One region of the Leptolyngbya sp. FACHB-261 genome, then DNA from elsewhere that is predicted to be linked to it. Evidence: predicted binding sites of a transcription regulator. Region 1 holds the regulator's gene; each other region holds the start of a gene.
What was found. Region 1 encodes NtcA, which controls nitrogen genes in cyanobacteria. Its sites were predicted from a motif close to TTTGTANNNNNNNNTACAAA; they were not measured.
Positions count from the first base shown of each region.

Region 2: a site for NtcA is predicted at 2,501-2,520, ahead of H6F94_RS27230 (acetamidase/formamidase family protein). Genes of this name have one in related genera too.
Region 3: a site for NtcA is predicted at 1,740-1,759, ahead of H6F94_RS20955 (DUF4278 domain-containing protein). Genes of this name have one in related genera too.
Region 4: a site for NtcA is predicted at 2,100-2,119, ahead of glnA (type I glutamate--ammonia ligase). Genes of this name have one in related genera too.

Region 1 covers NZ_JACJPL010000001.1:447,226-452,041, reverse strand. Annotated here, with positions in the region: gene H6F94_RS02060 (oligosaccharide flippase family protein) at 1-273, opposite strand, end outside; gene H6F94_RS02055 (3'(2'),5'-bisphosphate nucleotidase CysQ family protein) at 1,249-2,103, opposite strand; gene ntcA (global nitrogen regulator NtcA) at 2,149-2,820, opposite strand; gene fabI (enoyl-ACP reductase FabI) at 3,076-3,852, shown strand; gene dps (DNA starvation/stationary phase protection protein Dps) at 3,985-4,512, shown strand; gene H6F94_RS02035 (DUF4335 domain-containing protein) at 4,643-4,816, opposite strand, start outside.
Region 2 covers NZ_JACJPL010000031.1:462,176-466,991, forward strand. Annotated here, with positions in the region: gene H6F94_RS27220 (hypothetical protein) at 112-345, shown strand; gene H6F94_RS27225 (hypothetical protein) at 589-2,160, opposite strand; gene H6F94_RS27230 (acetamidase/formamidase family protein) at 2,589-3,899, shown strand; gene acsF (magnesium-protoporphyrin IX monomethyl ester (oxidative) cyclase) at 4,095-4,816, shown strand, end outside.
Region 3 covers NZ_JACJPL010000027.1:286,979-291,794, forward strand. Annotated here, with positions in the region: gene H6F94_RS20945 (M16 family metallopeptidase) at 1-334, shown strand, start outside; gene H6F94_RS20950 (MFS transporter) at 420-1,622, shown strand; gene H6F94_RS20955 (DUF4278 domain-containing protein) at 1,809-2,108, shown strand; gene H6F94_RS20960 (transglycosylase SLT domain-containing protein) at 2,140-2,679, opposite strand; gene H6F94_RS20965 (M48 family metalloprotease) at 2,785-3,639, opposite strand; gene H6F94_RS20970 (DUF2834 domain-containing protein) at 3,796-4,494, opposite strand.
Region 4 covers NZ_JACJPL010000027.1:394,069-398,884, forward strand. Annotated here, with positions in the region: gene H6F94_RS21440 (hypothetical protein) at 1-243, shown strand, start outside; gene H6F94_RS21445 (ABC transporter ATP-binding protein) at 341-2,065, shown strand; gene glnA (type I glutamate--ammonia ligase) at 2,259-3,683, shown strand; gene H6F94_RS21455 (ABC transporter ATP-binding protein) at 3,912-4,816, shown strand, end outside.

The DNA of each region.
Region 1 (4,816 bases):
TCCGTAACTGATAAGGCTTGCAAATAACTGTAGGAGTGTGCCGTTGATTAGATAGAGCTGTACCTCTTCTAGATTACGTGATAGTTCTCGCGTAAATAGAACCTTGAGCCCCTGAGAGGCGATAGACATGAAGATGTAGTAATAGCCAAAGGCAAGCAAATATTGCCCCAACTCATACGGTCCCAGCAGACGAGCAATAGCTGCAACTAATGCAAAGGTGGTGAGGCTTTGTACTAACCGGTTGATCAATATTGAGAGGGAGTTTCCTAGCAAATGACGTCGCCCTATAATCAGCAGACCTATTTTGAACTCAAATACTTACGGATGCCGATGCTAAGGTCAAGACCTAAATTTTTAGGCCTTAAGGCTCTAAATTTATCTAGAAATATCAAAGATACAGACGAATAACCTGAAAAAGGGAGGCGCAATAAGCGCGACGGAAAGCATTCTTACAAAAAAACTGAGTAACAGTGCTTAGTAGACACAGTGAACATCTTGCCAAATGTCCAACAGCAGCCTACTGCTAAGCTAAACCTGCTCAGTTCGCTCCCGGCGTCTGTCTAAGCAAGTCTGCAATGAATGAGATAGCAACCTAAGCCTGTAGCCGGTGAAAGTCAGAACCTAGAGGAAGATTGCCATCTACCCCGAGAAGTATTTACAATAGAGCGGCGGGTAGCTGAACCAAGCCGAGATAGTTTTTGCAGGCAAGTTTTGGCAATAGATGCATCAAGGTACTCCTCAGCTAGAACAGCTAGGGTGCGACTGAACTCTAGGCAAGTGGAAACTAGAAGTCCACCAGCTATATACAATCCTTTAGAGCGTTATCAGGAAACTCATCTAGCTGATTAGCAATCTGGCTAGGAGTATCTTTAACGTTCTACATTGGCTTATGCAACTCCTTGCTTAATACTGCAATCCATCTGCCCTAGACTGAGCAATGATATCCATAGTTGCAGATGCTCATATTCAACGGGTAGATGCAAAAAGCGTCAGAAGTTTTGGCTGCACAGCCTGATAATAAGTGACTAGTATTTTTACTGAAACACTCGAAATGGACTCTCCTCAGAGTCTTCATCAGCCAAAAAGAAAGTTGGCTGATGCCTCACTTCAGCTTCACAGAGCCTCTGATGTCAGGTAAGCAGCCTAGAGGTGCTGAACGAGGTTCAACACGAAAATCCCTGGAAGATTGAGGGGAGCCGCTGGCCTAAGCCTTGGTATAGCTTAAGCCAAGTTACCCCTCAGCCATTCTCATGTCACCTCTGCAAGTGCTGCTTCTGCCAATGCACAAAGCTTGTTATGGGCATGGCCATTGCTGGCCAGGATGCCGCCCCATTGGCTCACATCAGCGCGGTTGTACTCCAGCAGGCTGCCGTCAAAGCGGCTAACCTGACCACCTGCTTCCGTCAAAATTAGTTCAGGTGCAGCTAGATCCCAATCCTTGGGTGCGCTTTTGCCAGAGAGGGCTACGTAGAAGTCGGTCTCCTGCTCTGTGATCGAAGCGAACTTACAGCCAATGCTGCCAACAGCCCGCTGGTCCGCCTTTGGAAGTTTGGCCAGTAAGCGGTCTAGCTTGCCGTCCCGGTGGCTGCGGCTCACAATCAAACGCATTTGCTCAGGCTGCTGCCGGTCAGACACCTGCAAGGCATGAGCAGTGCCATCCCGAGTTTCTACCTGACTGCCCTGGCCTTGCACAGCGGTGTAGAGCTTCTGCACCATCGGATAAGCGACGACAGCCAATACCGGACGGCCTTGATGCACCAGCGCAATATGAACGGCAAACTCGCCAGTGCGGTCAATAAAGTCGCGAGTGCCATCCAGCGGATCAATGATCCAAACCCACTGTTTCTCAAAACGGCTGGGTACGTCAGCTGTCTCCTCGCTGAGGTAGGCAAAATGCTCATTGCCCAAGGCAGTTTGAAGCGTAGACAGAAGATGACGATTCACGGCTAGATCTGCAGCCGTAACAGGGCCGTCCTTCTTCTCGTCTACCTGCAAATCGCTGTGGCCGTTGTAGTGCTCCAGCAGAATATCGGCTGCGCCCCAAGCAGCGTTGCGGGCGATGGGGAGCAGGGCGGACAAATCGGGCATGAAAGTTGAAGTCATGGGTGCAGTCTAGCTGAAGGCTGCGCCTCTAGAGATCCTGAAAAATTAGGTGAAACGGCGGCCCAGCAGCACTGGATTATGGACCGTGATCTTTTTCTTATGAATTGAGATCATCTTTTGCTTACGCAAGTCGCCCAGCAGCCGAGTGACGGTAACTCGCGTAGAGCCAATAGCCTCAGCAATGGCTTGGTGCGAGAGCTTCAGATCCACGGTGACGCCCTCTGCGCCCGGCACACCAAAGTCACGGCAGAGGATCAGCAAGAAGCTCACCAGACGAGAGCCCATATCGCGGTGGGCCAGGGTCTCAATCATCATCTCGGTTTGCAAAATGCGCGAGGAGAGGCCACGCAGCAACACCATTGAGAGTTCTGGGTCTTCCTTGAGCGCTTTCTCCACCTGCTCAATCGGCACTGAAACCAGTTCCACCGGGGTGAAGGCCACAGAGTGATAGAAGCGGTCAGAGCGGTTGCCCGTAATCAGAGACAGCACGCCGAAGACACTGTTTTCGCGTAGCAAGGCGACGGTGATTTCTTCACCTGCTTCATAGACCCGCGAAAGCTTGACCGCTCCCTTGAGCAGAAAGTAAACTCGCTCCGCTGGGTCACCCGGGAAAAAGATTGTCTTACCCCGCTCGAAGGTTTCCACCATCGGCGGAAATAGACCATTGTTCATCTGGCGGAAAACCGCCGCTAGAGGCCGATCTTGGGTCACAACCATCGTTCCTTCCCCACCTCTATCCCTCCCGGTCTGGATGATCTCAAGGCTTGCTGAACGCCCTGACTAAGTTTTCATCACTTAAACCTACTCAAGGCTTGCGGTTTGTATTACAGGTAACCAATTTTGACCAAACGGTATCACAACAGACTTTAGTTTTGCTGAGCGGTGATACGAGACTGGATTCTGGAGCGGGAGAGAGGCAGGGCTGCTGTATCGTAAGATCTCGTCACGCCGCCACCCGATCTGGAGAGATCCATGCTTGACCTGACCGGAAAAAATGCGCTGGTCACTGGCATTGCCAACAATCGTTCTATTGCCTGGGGTATTGCCCAGTCCTTGCACAAGGCTGGAGCCAACCTCGCTATCACCTACCTGCCCGATGAGCGAGATCGCTATCGCGCTAAGGTTGCCGAGTTGGTCGAGCCACTAGCCCCAGATTTGCTTCTGCCTTGCAATGTCCAGAATGATGCGCAGATCGAGGAGATGGTCGCTGCTATTCAGGAAAAGTGGGGTCGCCTGGATATCTTGATCCATTGCCTTGCTTTCGTGAATAAAGAAGACCTCACTTGCAATTTCAGCGACATCTCCCGCGCTGGCTTTAATCAAGCCCTTGATATCAGCGCCTACTCACTGGTCCAACTGTGCGGAGCTACAAAGCACCTGATGACTCAAGGAGGCAGCGTAGTAACGCTCAGCTACCTCGGCGGGGTACGGGTGATCCCAGGCTATAACCTAGCTGGCACTGCTAAAGCCGCTCTTGAGTGCAACACTCGCTATCTAGCTGCCGAGCTGGGCCCCCAAAACATTCGCGTGAATGCCATCTCTGCCGGTCCGATTCGAACACTGGCATCCTCAGCAATTGGCGGCATCCTGGACATGATCCACCATGTTGAAGAAGTAGCGCCTCTCCGCCGTTCGGTTACCCCCTTGGAAGTGGGCAATACGGCTGCCTTCTTGTGTAGTGACTTGTCGAGTGGCATCACCGGCCAAATCATCTATGTAGACGGTGGCTACGAGATCATGGGAGCTTAATCTCACTCCGCCTACAGACGTGGTTTAAGCACGCTTGACAACTGCGCCTTTGACAGAGTAGGGCATTTCTTGCTAGACTAAGCGTAGTCGTAATGAGTTCGTTTTAGTATCTCTGCGACAGGAGAGTTAAAGATGGCAGTCAGTCAGACCAAGACGGCAAAGACCGCACAGTATCAGAGCCGCATCAACATCCCTGCTGAGAAGCGCACGCAGCTAATCGGCATGTTGAACCAGCACCTGGCCGACACGCTCGACCTTTACACCCAAGTGAAGCAAGCTCACTGGAACGTCAAGGGCATGAACTTCTACCAGCTGCATCTGCTGTTTGATGAGCTAGCGACGGAAGTGCTGGGCTTCGTGGATTTATTGGCTGAACGAGCGACAACGCTCGGTGGCATTGCCCAAGGAACGGCGCGCATGGCCGCAGAGGCCTCTGCCTTACCGGAGTATCCCCTGGGAGCTGTTGAAGGCAGAGAGCACGTCGAAGCCCTCGTCGAGCGCTACGGCCAGTACAGCAGCCGCATCCGTACGGCTATTGACGACTCTGATTCTCTAGGAGACAAGGACACCGCTGATCTCTACACCGAGATCTCGCGCGCCGTTGATATGCGCCTGTGGTTCTTAGAAGCCCACCTGCAATCGTCTGCAACCCTGGACTAGCCTGTCTAGTTGCCTTTAGCCTAGCCATAAGCAGGTATAAGGCAGGGGTATTTAAGATCCAATCGAGCCTAAATAAGTAACCTCCGTAGCCCTGTTTGGACTAGGGAGGTTACTTGAGCTTTCATTTATGTCAAGGCGAGGCTGCTGGTGTCGCAGTCTCGCTTTCGCTTGTAGCCGGTTCCGTGTAGGGTTCTACACTCAGCTTGCCGTCCGGTGTGAACGTGGCTTCGAACTGTGCGGTTGGCTCCTGCGAGGTTGAGGACGTCTCAACGGGTGAGGGAGTGGCATTGGGCGTAGGCACCGG
Region 2 (4,816 bases), on a different contig from region 1:
GAACTCAGAGCTTGTACTACTTGAACCTAAATTTCACTACGCTCTTGGGCAGATGAACCGGCTAGTGAGCTGATCCAGATTGAGTGAGGAACTCTTGTGGAGACTCAAGCAATGACTCAGAGCCAAGGCACTCAAGCCATTAGCAACCTGGAGTACGATCTGCTGACCGTACTGCAAAATAAGTCTGAAGCCCTAAAGGCATATGACACCTACAAACAAGACGCTGAATCGCTGGGTTCTCAGCCCTGTGCAGAATTGTTTGAACGGCTAAAGCAAGCTGACCTGCAGCATGCGCAGGAAATCCGTCAGCACCTGCAACAAGTGATGCAGAACGGCAAGATGTAGTTCGGTTGTCGAAAGATGACTTAGGAGCCAGATAGAAGCCTGAACCAACGGCTTCCATCTGGCTCTTAAATCTGTTTCGGCTTAAATCTATTTTGGCCCAGATTTGTTTTGGCTAGTCTGTAAATGATTTGAAATGGTTTGGCTAAGTAGCTGGCGAGCCAAGTCAGTGTTGCAGAAAAGTCTGAAAAAAGCAGGCTTAAAACTAATGAACCAAACCAGCAAGAAACTATCAAGCCAAACTACTTAGGGAGTTGCTTTCACAGCTAGAGGGTTGGGCTGGCGATTAGCAACGGGCTCTTGAGCTATTACTGTGGGTCGGGGTTTCAGGGCAACGTCTTCTGCCCAAGCCGAGTGATAGCGCACCTCAATCGATTGCTCATTGGCATTGAGCAGATCTAAATCACCGCGCATAGCGTTCCAGTTGTTTTGTTGCAAGAAGTTTGGCTCAGGCCCAACGCCACGAAAACCACCGCCAGAATAATTGACTGGAACTTCGTCTAAGCTGCGAACAAACCGTTCGCCATTCCAGTGCCAGTCAGAAGCGGGCCAGTAAACAGCAGGCGTATCGGGGACACGAACTGCCTGCTCCGGCAGGGGTGAAATCCCCGTGTTGATGGTTGCCGTAAAGCCTGGCTCATAACGGATTTCGTAGCGGCCCGTGGGGTTAGCTTCAGTCAGGTTTAAGGGCATCCACCACAGAACTTCAACCGGACCGGCATCTGGCTGTAGCGTTGTGGTTCCTGGCTCTTTTTGAGTCAGACTCTTAAAGAGCGCCAAGCCGGATTGGGGTAGCTCGGCTGTGGCCGTAAACCGCCAGCAAGACCAGCTTTGAGTCACTTCGGGATTTGCCCATTGCAAGGCACAAACCCCGTTACCAGTGCTGACCCAGAGAGTATCTTGTTCAAGCTTCAATTTTTGCGGTATGGCACCAACTATGGGACTGTTGTTGACGTTGTAAGAGGTCATCGAACCCTGGTTAGGATCTTGCACTCCAGGGCGATAAGCGACTAGGCCCAAGCTGGAAAGAGACGGATTACCTTCGCCAGAGCGCATGGTGCCCAGCCAAAAGGTTGGTGCGGTTGGTTTGCCCGTAATTGCTAGATCAGTAATTTGCTGAATCTGTAAGGTCTTGGGTTTAACCAGTGTTAATTTCTGGGTTTTGGGGTCATAGTTGACCAGGGTAGCAATACCGGCATTCCCTTCCCCTTGTTGGGAGGTGACTGCCCACCAGAGCTGATTGTTATAGACGACTGGTGTGGTTGCTGAAGCAGAGCCCAAGCCCACTCCCACCCCCGCTTGTTTCACTTCCTCTAAGGTGTAGAGCACCTGCTGCTGGGGCGGGCTACTCTGAGCTTTACCTACCTCGAAAATGACTTTGTCATCGCGAGTCAGGGCTCGATATTCGTAAGTTTGATCCTGGAATTCGACCCGGTTTAGAGGTGGATTGCTAGCTTGCTGATAACTTTCTGGTCTAGCAAGTTCTGCGGGTAAAGTACCCGGTTGAACCGTCCAGGATTGGTTGGCTCGACAATAAACGAAATCGTATTCCCGAGCTTGAAACTTGATTGTGTCGCTATCACTAACAATGTTGCGAGGGCGATAGTCAAAGCGGTCATTAGCATTCACGAAGTTGACAGTGGCTTTGGAACCATCCGCTTCATAGAATGAGGTGCTAGGCGTAGGCAAGTCGCTAACTGGGGCAGGACAATTGGCCGGCGGTTCAGTTGCAGTGGGACTGCCAGAGACAAGATTCGGTGCAGACCTTGCACAAGCACCGAGCAAACAGGCCAGACCAAGTAGCGAGGCGACTCTCATGAGCAATTTCGGATCCAGAGGCAGGGACTAAACGAAGGTAGCGACCAAAATCAAGGCTCGGAATTGAGCTGACCTAGTTGGGGAGCAGGAAGTTCCCAGGCTTAGGCTCACACCGTCCAGGCGCTTTTGCCCTCATCCAATGGATTCACCTAGTCGAGTGATTTTTGCGCCCCAAAACAGTTTGTTTGGCAGCAAAGGGGCAATCAGAGCATAGAATCAACTCTTAAAACATTACGAGCAAACTGAATTCAAAGCTCTGTTTGTGCATTTTCAACCGCAGTTGACACCGTTTTTTTGCTTTTTTTACTTTAGGTTTTTAATTTATGTTGAGCCTCAAGTCTTCGTGTTTAAGAATACAAAAAACAGCGTTCTAGCTCTCTAAAATCCGGGCTGATGTTGCAGGCCTTTAGAGGCATGGAGAATGATTGATGGCGCAACATGAGCACGATTCCGAGCAAAATCCTCGATCGGATCATGGAGTAGGTCATGACTGTAATGATCACACGCATGGCTTAGCAAATCTTGATTCGGAAGTGAGTGAACCGGATCCCCCAGCGCAATTTTTATCGAAGCAGTCGCGGCGGGCCTTTTTAGTTTCTAGCGGGGCCGCCGCAGCGTTAGGTGCAGATTACGCAGTTGGTTTCTTACGCAACCCAGAACAAGCCCAGGCAGAAACCGTTGCAGCCGCTGATTCAATTCGCGATGCTGGTAATATTCACATCCTCAAAGCCACACCACAGACTTGCTTTTGGGGCTTTTTTGATAAAACTCTGCCTCCCGTTTTGACGATTGACTCTGGCGATATTGTCTATGTCGAAGCCCTCACACATCACGCAGGGGATGCTCCCGATTTACTGATGGATACGGGGGTCAAAGAAGTCTATGACAAGGTAACTGACCGGGGCCCAGGCGTGCATGTGATGACTGGCCCGATTGCCGTCCGAGGCGCGGAGCCAGGCGATACGCTGATGGTCCGAATTCTGAAAACTCAGCCACGGCTGCCCTATGGCAGTAACATTGCTGCCCACTGGGGCTACCTCTACGACGCCTTCAAAAAAGAGCGCATTACTATCTATAAACTCGACTTTGAGGCGGGTCTAGCTCAACCAGCATTTGCCTATGATTTCAAAGGGCGACCGCTGTATGACAAAGCCGGTTTTGTAACTGCTCCTGATGCTGCTAGCCGTCAACCTTTCAAAACCAAAGTTGCGATTCCTATGCGTCCTCACTTCGGCGTTATGGGTGTAGCGCCAGGTGAAAGTGGGCGGATTAACAGTATCCCACCGGGTCCTTTTGGCGGCAATATTGACAACTGGCGCATCGGCGCTGGAGCCACGATGTATTACCCGGTTTTCAATAGAGGAGCCAATTTCTTTATCGGTGATCCGCACATGGCTCAAGGTGATGCCGAACTGGCTGGCACTGCAATTGAAGCTTCGCTCAATGGCTATCTTCAGATCTTTGTGATCAAAGATTTCCCCATTACCAATCCCATTCTGGAAACTGATACCCATTGGATTACCCACGGCTTCAATGAAGACCTCAACAAGGCCATGCGTCAATCAGCGGATCAAATGTTGAAGTTTCTACAAACGAAGCGAGCCATGAGCGCTGATGAAGCCTACACCTTGATGTCTGTTGCGGTAGATTTTGGCGTGACACAGGTGGTGGATATGCGCCAGGGCTGTCATGCGGCGCTGCCCAAGAGCCTGTTCTTGCCCACACCCTATTCAAGCTAAGGCTGCATGAGTTCTAGGGGTAGTCTCACCACTCAATCCACCTGCAAGCTGCCCCTAGTCATACTCAAACCGTTTAGCTCAGGCAATACTTCTTAACGCTTCACCCCTCTCAAACGCTCGTTGCAAGCCGAGGGCACTGGTAGACTGATGACACTAATCCTCAGTTAGCAAGCGTTCAGGTCAAAGCAAGAGACGATGGTAGATTCCCTTCATAAAGCAGACTCGCTCCAAGAGCAGCGCCCCGGCGTGAAGGTTCCGTCTAAGGACACGATCCTGACGCCCCGCTTCTACACCACCAACTTCGAGGAGATGGCTGAGCTGGATATCTCCAGCCGAGAAGCTGACTTTCAGGCACTCCTAGATGAGTTCCGCACGGACTACAATCGTCACCATTTCGTGCGTGGGGATGCCTTCAATCAGTCGCTGGATCACCTCGACCCGGAAGCCCGCCGCTTGTTTGTCGAGTTTCTAGAGCGTTCTTGTACTGCTGAATTTTCAGGCTTTCTGCTTTATAAGGAACTCTCACGCAAGCTCAAAGACAGCAGCCCTGTTTTGGCGGAATGCTTCAACTTGATGAGCCGTGACGAGGCGCGTCATGCAGGTTTCCTCAACAAGGCCATGTCAGACTTCAATCTGGCGCTGGACCTGTCATTCTTAACCAAGAGTAAGAGCTACACCTATTTCGCACCCAAGTTTATTTTCTACGCGACTTATCTGTCCGAGAAAATTGGCTACTGGCGCTACATCAAAATCTATCGCCACCTGGAAGCGCATCCCGAAAATCGCATCTACCCCATCTTCCAATTCTTCGAGAATTGGTGCCAGGATGAAAGCCGCCACGGTGACTTCTTCGCGCTGTTGATGAAGTCGCAGCCCCAGTTTTTGAATGACTGGAAAGCGAAGTTGTGGTGCCGCTT
Region 3 (4,816 bases), on a different contig from region 1:
ACTCGCGAAAGACTCGGTTCTCAGTTCCTTTGTCTTCAACTTTGAGGATCGTTCACAAACCCTGTCGCGCTTGATGCGCTACGAGTATTTTGGCTATCCCAAAGACTTTATCTTTCAGTACCAACGCGGCGTGCAGGCAACCACGGTTGCCGATATTCAGCGAGTCGCGAAAGCACACCTCAAACCTGACCAGCTCACTATCCTAGTGGCAGGTAACTCTAAGGCGATTCGTCCGTCACTGAGTACCTTGAAGCCCACAGAAACTGTTCAGGCAGTTGACATCACGATTCCTGGTACCGCTGCCGCTCAGCCCACTGCCGGTAGTCGTTCCTAGCGTTGCTTCTGGGGTTGCATAGACTTAGCGATATGCAACCCTGGGAGTCGGCTGATGATTCAGGTGATGCTTCTACCCCTCATTTATGAACCAACCCAGTCATGGTTACAGAGTGCGCTGGCTTGGCGTAGCGATTTCCTTTTATGCCTTCATTGCCATCGGTGTGGCTGAGGGCGGATTAGGCGTATTGCTGCCTTCAATCTTGACGACGTATCAGCTGACCCCGGCCACGATTACCCTGCTGTTCCTTAGTCAGGTCATTGGCTATCTGGTGGCTGCGCTCAGCAGCAGTTTGCTCAGCAGCCAGTTAGGCTTAGCTCGCCTATTGCTGTTAGCAGCGACCCTATTGGCAGGCTGCTTGGGAATTTATGCTGTGGTAGCTAGTTGGCCCCTGATGGTGGCGACTGGAGTGCTCTTCGGCCTGGGCATTGGCTGGATCGATGCAGGTATCAACACCTATCTTGCAAATGACCAGCGCAACGCCGATCTGATGGGTATCCTGCATGCCTTCTATGGGCTTGGGGCCTTGTTGGGTCCAGCCATTGCCACAACGTTGCTGGCCTTGGCCTTGAACTGGCGACAGGTTTACCTGGTATTTGCGGTAATGGTTGGGATACTGGTGCTGGCTCTGCTTTGGGCGGTGGTGACTCAAGATCGGTCGCTAACAACCAAACTAGATACTGCTGCTCCCAGTGCTAGGGCTAGTCTGCGTCTCGCGCTCAAAATGCCAGTCATCCTGGCAGCCAGCCTGTTTCTAATGGTTTATGTCGGTCTGGAAAGCTCTCTGGGTAATTGGGCCTACAGTGTTCAAACGATCAGTCGGGGCACCCCAGAACTCGTCGCAGGCTACAGCGTCAGTGCTTACTGGTTCGGGCTTAGTCTGGGGCGTTTACTGACCGGGCGAGTAGTGGCCCTAGTCGGTGCCGTCAAAAGCATCAGCGGCTCACTCGCTCTATTAACGGTTGGGTTGCTGGCTTGGTGGCTGCTGCCAGGGCAACTATTGAGCCTGCCTCTGTTGGGCTTGGCCCTAGCCACCATCTTTCCCACCACTATTTGGTTGATGCCACAACGGCTACCCGCGCATCTAGTTCCAGGCGCGATTAGCTTAATGACTGGTCTAGCTGGTTTTGGCGCAGCAGTGATTCCAACAGCCGTGGGTTGGCTCGCCGACCGAGTGGGTCTAGAGAGCATTCCAGTAATGATGCTGCCACTGGTTGTTCTGATGATTGGCTTGCATTACTGGTTGTCACAAATCCCTGCCTCTAGTGCGGCTCCCCCTGCCTCTTAAGCGCAAAGGCTTTCTGGTAGGCTTTCTACCAATTCTTAAGCGACGAATACATCTAGCTCAGTCTCCAGCTAGACAGCCGAATCTTCCTGTTCGGCTAAAGTTAGGTATCGAAAAGATTCGGTAACAATAGATACAGAAATAAAATCAATAACCTTTCAATTTCTCAGCTTCTGGAGATAACCTCAAATGCACCTATCTTTTCGTCGAGCCAGCCACGGTTACATCCTCTCGATTGTTGGCCTCCTACCTGAAGCCATCCGAGGCCGGTACCGTGGGCAGCCTTTTGAGCTGCCCAGAGCAGAGATTCAACGCGGACCAGAAACCATCCGGGGAATGTATCGGGGGCAAGCCTTTGAGCAACCGAAGTTGGTGGCCAAGGTCAGACCAAGTCGGCGGCGAGTCGAATTGTGCTATCGCGGCTCGGCCTATTTGGGCGGTCCAGATAGAACGGAGCGAGCAGTCAAGGCGCAGAAATCAGCTCCTTGACCCTAAGCTTTAAGTCGCTTAACTAGCTCATTTAAAGCGATTCGCATTGCTCAATTTGCTCAGCCTTGCTAGCAACTTCGAGAGAATATTCAGCGATTGAAGGATAGAGTTGCCCGTTGAAAACTTGCGGCTCGGTATCACCCCACAAACTACCTTCACCGCTGTACCACTTAGCTGCTACAAAGCGTTTAGCCTCCCAAGAGTCTCCTGTCTGTCCCAAAGCTTCGTAGTAATACTGGCTTAGCTTATAAGCAGCGATTTGATCCTGGATGTCTGGGTTTTCTAGAAATTCATCGGTCGAGACAACTTCACCGAGGACTTCTTGGGACCAGCTAATGACATTCTCAGGTAAAACTTGCCAGCGCCCTAAAGCGCCAGACTCAGGGTTCACAGCCTGGTAATCGTCGCCACTTTCCTGCTCTGAGATTGCAGCGGTAATGGCAGCGATTTCTTGTTCTGGCTCCAGGTTTTGAGAGCAGGCTAGGCTGGGTGTAGCAGACAGAGTCCACCCTAGGCTTAACGTGCCTAAACTGCTACATCTCAACCAATTTTTGATGCTTCGGTTCAGCATAAATAAATCTCCAGCAATGAGCCATGTTGCATTTCTGCTTTGCTGATCATGGCTAGAGATTTTGCAGACCGGAATAGAGGCTTCCCCCCTTATGCTGAAGGGGTCTTAACCCCGACCCGGGAGTCGGGAGCCAACGATTTGACTAAAGCGCTCTCGCCCCAACTCTAGATTTTGAGGAACGCCATTAGGATAGTTCTCTGCAATCAAAGCTTGCAGACGTTCAATGCGATTGCTAGGGCTAGGGTGAGAGCTGAAAAACTCCGATTGCCTACCCCCTCCTGCGGCGCCCAATACACGCATCAGCTCCACAATTGCTTGAGGGTTATAACCCGCCTCGGTCATAAAGCGAAAACCCAAGCGGTCACTTTCGAGTTCGTCATCCCTGCCGTATCTCAAGCTGACTAGCTGATTGACTGCTACTGCCAAGACTGCCGCTTGTTGTCCACGCCCCTGTTCATCCGTGGTCGCCACGCCCACTGCGGTGACTAACGCTGAGCCAAGCTGTTGCTTAGCCAAATGTTCGGCTCCATGCCGTGCTATTACATGTCCAGCTTCATGCCCGAGCACAGCTGCTAGCTGCGCTTCCGAAGACAGTAACCGAAGCAAACCAGCCGTTACAAATACCTGACCGCCTGGTAATGCAAATGCATTCACTGTTTGCGGATCTCGCAGTAAGTGAAACTCGAAAGGATAGGGAGACTGAGCCACAACAGACTGCTGCACAACTCGCCCCCCAACCTGGTCAACATATTGCTGCAAGCCTGAGTCAGGATAGAGGCCACCATGCTGAGCTGCCATCTCTGAACGAGCTTGCAAACCTAGCGAAACTTCCTGACGAGCCGTCAGTTGTACCCGTTGGGTCTCGCCAGTAATCGGATTCTCGACAGTGGTAGTGCAGTAGCTCAGCAGACCAAACAGCCCGACCATGAGCCCAATCGCCAGACGAATCAAGCATCCCACTGTTGTTCTCCTACCCGACCAGTTGAGTAACTGTTGGGCAACTTGTTGAGTTTATCTTTGTACCCGGCCCAGTACGCAGATCTTACCTACAGGCGGAGCTTTAGTCTGTTTTTTGCCAGGAGCTTTTTTGTTTGAAGGGCCTTCAGTAGAGAGCGACTACGAGCCTTGAGCTTCAGCCTTAGCAGGCAGAGGGTCAGGTGTCACCAGTGTTGGTATGAGCGGCGGACGCAGCGCTAGATAAGCAGCCGATCCCAACAGGGGAACCAAGGCAACTCCCCAAAACACTAGCGGGTTGCTCAAGCCACGGCGAGCCATATCGTCACCCAGCAGAGCAGGGAACAGCACACAGAGTAAGCAAAAATCGAGACTCATGACGTGGATGAAACGGCTGGTTTGCCACTGTTGGGCAAAGTCCTGCCAGTCGCCATTGCTAAGACCATAAACGAGCAAGACTACGGCTCCAAGGCCCAGAAGCACGCCTGTCCAGCGGGAATCTTGTATTTTCAGCCAAAGACCTTTGGCTCCGTGAAACTCACCGTTGGGCTTGCGTAATGCCAGATAGGGCAAAAGCGCAAAAGCACCAACTGCCAGCATCGCCCCTGCAAATGGCCAAGCCGGTGGCTTCTGCATTCTGCCGTCAATAAAGAGTAGACAGCCGTAGATTAAGGGCCAAACGCCCATCAGGTTAAAAAGGGCCACCACTAATGGGTTGATGCCACCTACCTGCCCTGTTGAGAGCCTTTGGATTAGGTCCAAGGTATCGGGTTGATCCGGGGGCGCTCCTAAAAAAGCGTAGGCAACAAAACCTATCCAAAGCAGCCCAAAGCCTAGCTGTCTGGTCATCTCTTTCGTCATCTGCACTTAACTCCCCTGACTTCTACAGTTTTTCCTGTCTCTATTCCTTTACAAAGGGTTACATCTAAGGGCAGAGCCTGCTTCCCGCTAATGGCTTGTCTTTCAGCCTTTGGATAGCGCTGCCGTTGCCCCCCACTCGCTACTTTTTTGTATAGAATTGTAAACGAGAGTTTGGTCGTGGTCATTGGTGGTGCTGGAAGCTGCGTTTAAAGTTCAAGACCGACAACTAAACCGCTTTTTGTTTTTTTCGTGAAACCCCAGCATGAAGCCTGAGACTCCAACCTCTGTGATGGGTAGCTTAAGGGATGTCCATCAAAAGGTT
Region 4 (4,816 bases), on a different contig from region 1:
AGTACGGCAGGTGGGACAGACGCATTCGGTCCGGCAGGCAGAGTCCAGGTCTCCCTGGATTTAGACCCTCAATTAGTCGCTGAACTGGCTGAGTTTAGCGATGACCCCTCACAGCTAGTTGAGCAGGCGCTGCGACAGTGGTTACGAAACCAATCGCAGACTGGGGGTGGCTTTGAGGGGGATCGCTCCCGCGAACTCCGCTCTAACCCACCCGTTCCCCTACGAGGGGAGTGGAACGATTAGTGGGGCTGAGGTCTTGTCCTCTACCCCCTTTGCAGACTAGATTCCCCATTCGCCCTAAACTCGTTGGGTGGGAAAAGGAAATCAAGCAACTGAGTCTGTGAAGCGTTCTACCTACTGGCAGCTCCTGGCATATCTTCGTCCACAGACTGCAACCATTGCTGTGGCGACGGTCTGCACTATTGGCTTTGTCCTCTCAATGCCACTGCTGGCTCATCTGGCTCAGCTGATTGCCGATTATGTGGGCCGTGGCGATGTACAGGGGATCAGCCGTCTAGTAGGAGTCACCGTGCTGGTGTTTCTGGTGCGGGGCTTGCTGCAATATGGGCAAGACTCGCTGATGGCACAGGCTGCCCTGCGCATTGGTATGGATGTGCGCAATCGGGTTTACGCCCATCTGCACACGCTCAATTTGGACTATTTTGAAACCTCGCGAACGGGCGACCTGTCCTACCGGCTAACGGAAGATGTGGACCGGATCGGCGAGGTGATCAATAAGTTCTTTCACCAGTTCGTGCCCTGTGTACTGCAACTGATCGCAGTTCTGGCCTACATGGTCTATTTGAACTGGCAGCTGACCTTGGCAACTTTGCTGGTGGCACCGGTGATCGGTCTGCTAATCGGTTGGTTTGGTAATCGCCTTCTGGCCTTGTCACGCCGCAGCCAGTCCCGAATTTCCGACCTCTCGTCCTTGCTCACCGAAGTGTTCTCTGGGGTGCGGTTGGTGCGAGCCTTTGCGGCAGAGGACTATGAGGTACGGCGCTTTAAATACCAGGCCGAGCGCAACCGGCGCGCTAAGTATTCCGCCGAACAGGTCAAGGCAATTCAGTACCCAGTCGTGGGTTTTTTGGAAGCGATGGGGGCCTTGCTGGTGTTTTGGTTGGGCAGTTGGCAAATTGCTCAGGGCAACCTGACCGGCAGTCAGTTTGTGGGCTTTATTGCAGGCATTGCCCTGCTGATGGATCCCATTAATCTTCTAACCAGCAACTTCAATGAACTTAAGCAGGCAGAAGCCTCAGCAGATCGGGTGATTGAGCTGCTTCAGGTTCAGCCCACTGTGACTGAGCAGCCCCAAGCTCCCGATCTGCCGCCGATTACTGGCAAGGTGGAATTCTGTCAGGTTGGCTTTAGCTATGCACTGGGTCAGCCCGTCTTAGAGAACCTGAGCTTGCGGGTGATGCCAGGCGAAGTGGTGGCGCTAGTCGGTTCCTCCGGCGCGGGCAAGAGCACCCTGGTCAATCTGCTCCTGCGTTTTTACGATCCTCAGGCCGGTCAGATCCTGATCGACGGCGTCGATGTCCGCAGCGTGACCCTACGTAGCCTGCGCCGTCAGATCGGTATCGTGCCCCAGGAAACAATCTTGTTCACCGGCACGATCGCGCAAAATATTGCCTTTGGTCAGGACAGCTTCGACCTGCAAAAAGTTCAGGAAGCAGCGCAGATCGCCAATGCTCACGACTTCATCTCAGCCTTGCCTCAGAGCTATGAGACTTGGGTGGGCGAACGGGGCGTTAACCTCTCCGGTGGCCAGCGTCAACGCCTCGCCATTGCTCGGGCGGTGCTCCTGGACCCGCGCATTCTGATCCTCGATGAGGCTACCTCCTCATTGGATGCAGAATCGGAGGCACTGGTGCAAGAAGCCTTGACCCGCCTAATGCCGGGACGAACTGTCTTGGTGATTGCCCATCGCCTAACCACAGTGCGCAACGCTGACCGCATTCTGGTACTGGAGCGGGGCCACGTGGTGGAATCTGGAAACCACGAAGAATTGATGGCTCAAGAGGGTCGTTACGCTCAGTTCCACGCCCGCCAGTTCCAGTTGTGATTTTGTATCGGCATTTAACAGTTTCACCCCGGAATTGGTATTCTAAACTACAAAATCGCCTCTGCTCTGTCTCTAGGATGAGTGGGTGCTGTGCGGGCCAGACAGCTTTAGATATCAGCTTGGTTCAGAGCTTGCAAGGCACGACCGGAAACTGTCGTCAACCCGCCACGCGCCAGAGATTAAGGAGAATTTCATGGCCCAGACCCCTCAAGAAATCTTGAGTCTGATTAAAGATCAAGGCATCAAAATCATTGATCTGAAGTTCATCGATACGCCAGGCACCTGGCAACACCTCTCGGTCTACTATGACCAGATCGATGAAAGTTCCTTCACCGATGGCGTGCCCTTTGACGGCTCCAGCATCCGAGGCTGGAAGGCAATCAATGAATCGGACATGTCGATGGTCCTGGACCCGACCACGGCCTGGATCGATCCCTTCATGGAAGAGCCAACCCTAAGCGTCATCTGCTCAATTATTGAGCCGCGCACGGGTGAGCCCTACAGCCGTTGCCCCCGCGTCATCGCCTCCAAGGCAGTCGATTACCTCAAGTCCACGGGCATTGGTGACACTGCCTTCGTTGGCCCGGAAGCTGAGTTTTTCATCTTTGATAACGTTCAGTTTGACCAGACTGAACACCAAGGCTTCTACATCGTCGACTCAGTGGAAGGCCGCTGGAATTCTGGGCGGGAAGAGCCAGGTGGCAACCTAGGTTACAAGCCTCGCTACAAGGAAGGCTACTTCCCCGTTGCGCCTACCGATTCTTCCCAGGACCTCCGCACCGAGATGCTCCTGACGATGGCTAAGTGTGGAGTGCCAATTGAAAAGCATCACCACGAAGTTGCTACCGGTGGTCAGTGCGAGCTAGGCTTCCGCTTTGCTGAGCTGATCAAGGCTGCCGACTACTTGATGACCTACAAGTACTGCATCAAGAACGTCGCCAAGCGCTATGGTAAGACGGTCACGTTCATGCCCAAGCCACTGTTTAACGACAACGGCTCCGGTATGCACACGCACCAGTCGATCTGGAAAGATGGTCAGCCGTTGTTCTTCCAGGAAGGCAATTACGCTGACCTGAGCGAGATGGCTCTCCACTACATCGGCGGCATTCTGCGGCACGCTCCCGCTCTACTGGCCTTCACCAACCCCACCACCAACTCCTACAAGCGTTTGGTGCCTGGGTTTGAAGCGCCAGTCAACCTAGCCTATTCTCAGGGCAACCGTTCGGCCTCGATCCGGATTCCCCTGTCTGGCAAGAGCCCTAAGGCTAAGCGCCTAGAGTTCCGTTGCCCCGACGCCACCGCCAATCCCTATCTGGCCTTTTCTGCCATGCTGATGGCAGGCCTAGATGGGATCAAGAACAAGATCCATCCGGGTGAGCCTCTGGACGTAGACATCTACGACCTGACCCCCGAGGAACTGGCCAAGGTGCCCTCCACTCCTGGCTCTCTACTAGATGCGTTGGAGGCTCTACGGGCCGACCACGAATTCCTGCTCCAGGGCAACGTCTTCACCGAGGACTTCATTAACACCTGGATCGAGTACAAGCTCGACAACGAGGTGAACCCGATGCGTCTGCGTCCTCACCCCTACGAGTTCGCTCTGTACTACGACTGCTAATAGTACGACGCTAATCCGACTGCCAGTCGGTCGTCCTGCGTTTCAGTTTGGTTCTGTGCTTACAATCTCTGCCCCTGGGATCAGGGGCAGTTTTTTGATCTCTGATTCTTTAATCTCTGAGTGGCACTTCAATCCGTCTTTAAGCTGGTAGGTAACTCAACCTCAGGGTCTGAGTGTTTAGAGTGAGTATCTACCTGCATCTACTTCAGGAAAGAGCAAGGGAAAAGCATGTCGATTATTGTGGCTGAGGGCTTGCGCAAAGCCTATTCCATTGCAGTCAAGGAACCAGGTTTAGCAGGTACCCTCTCCTATTTTCTGCGCCGTCAGTACCAACAAGTCGAGGCCGTGAAGGGAGTCTCGTTTCAGATCGAACCAGGCGAGGTTGTAGGCTTTTTGGGTCCCAATGGCGCGGGCAAAACCACCACGCTGAAGATGCTGACCGGCTTGATTTATCCCTCCGGTGGGCGAGTGAAGGTGGCTGGGCATGTGCCTTTCCAGCGTCGAGCTGCGTTTCTGCAAAAGATCACGCTGGTCATGGGACAGAAGCAGCAACTGATCTGGGATCTGCCCGCTCTTGACTCTCTAAAAATCAATGCTGCCGTTTACGGCATTCCCGACTCAGACTTCCGGCGGCGGGTGGGAGAATTGGTCGAAATGCTGAGCCTAGCGGGTAAGCTCAACCAGCCTGTGCGCAAGCTCTCCCTAGGCGAACGCATGAAGGCTGAACTGCTGGCTGCCCTGCTACACCAGCCCTCAGTGTTGTTTCTAGACGAGCCCACGTTGGGGCTGGATGTCAACGCTCAAGTGAGTGTGCGCGATTTCTTACGCGAGTATAACCAGCGCTACGGCGCTACAGTTCTACTAACCAGCCACTACATGGCTGACATTACAGCGCTGTGTCAGCGCGTGATGCTGATCCACGAAGGACGGCTGATCTATGACGGTAGCTTGGAGAGCCTGTTCAACCGCTTTGCTCCCTACCGCGAGGTTCAGCTTGAGCTGGCCCAGCCTATGGCCAAAGCCGATCTCTTAACCTACGGAGACCTGGAATCCGTCGAGGGGCGTTCGGTGCGCTTCTGTATCAAGCGAGATTTATTAACACGCACGCTCTCTCGGATTCTGGCTGAGTTAGA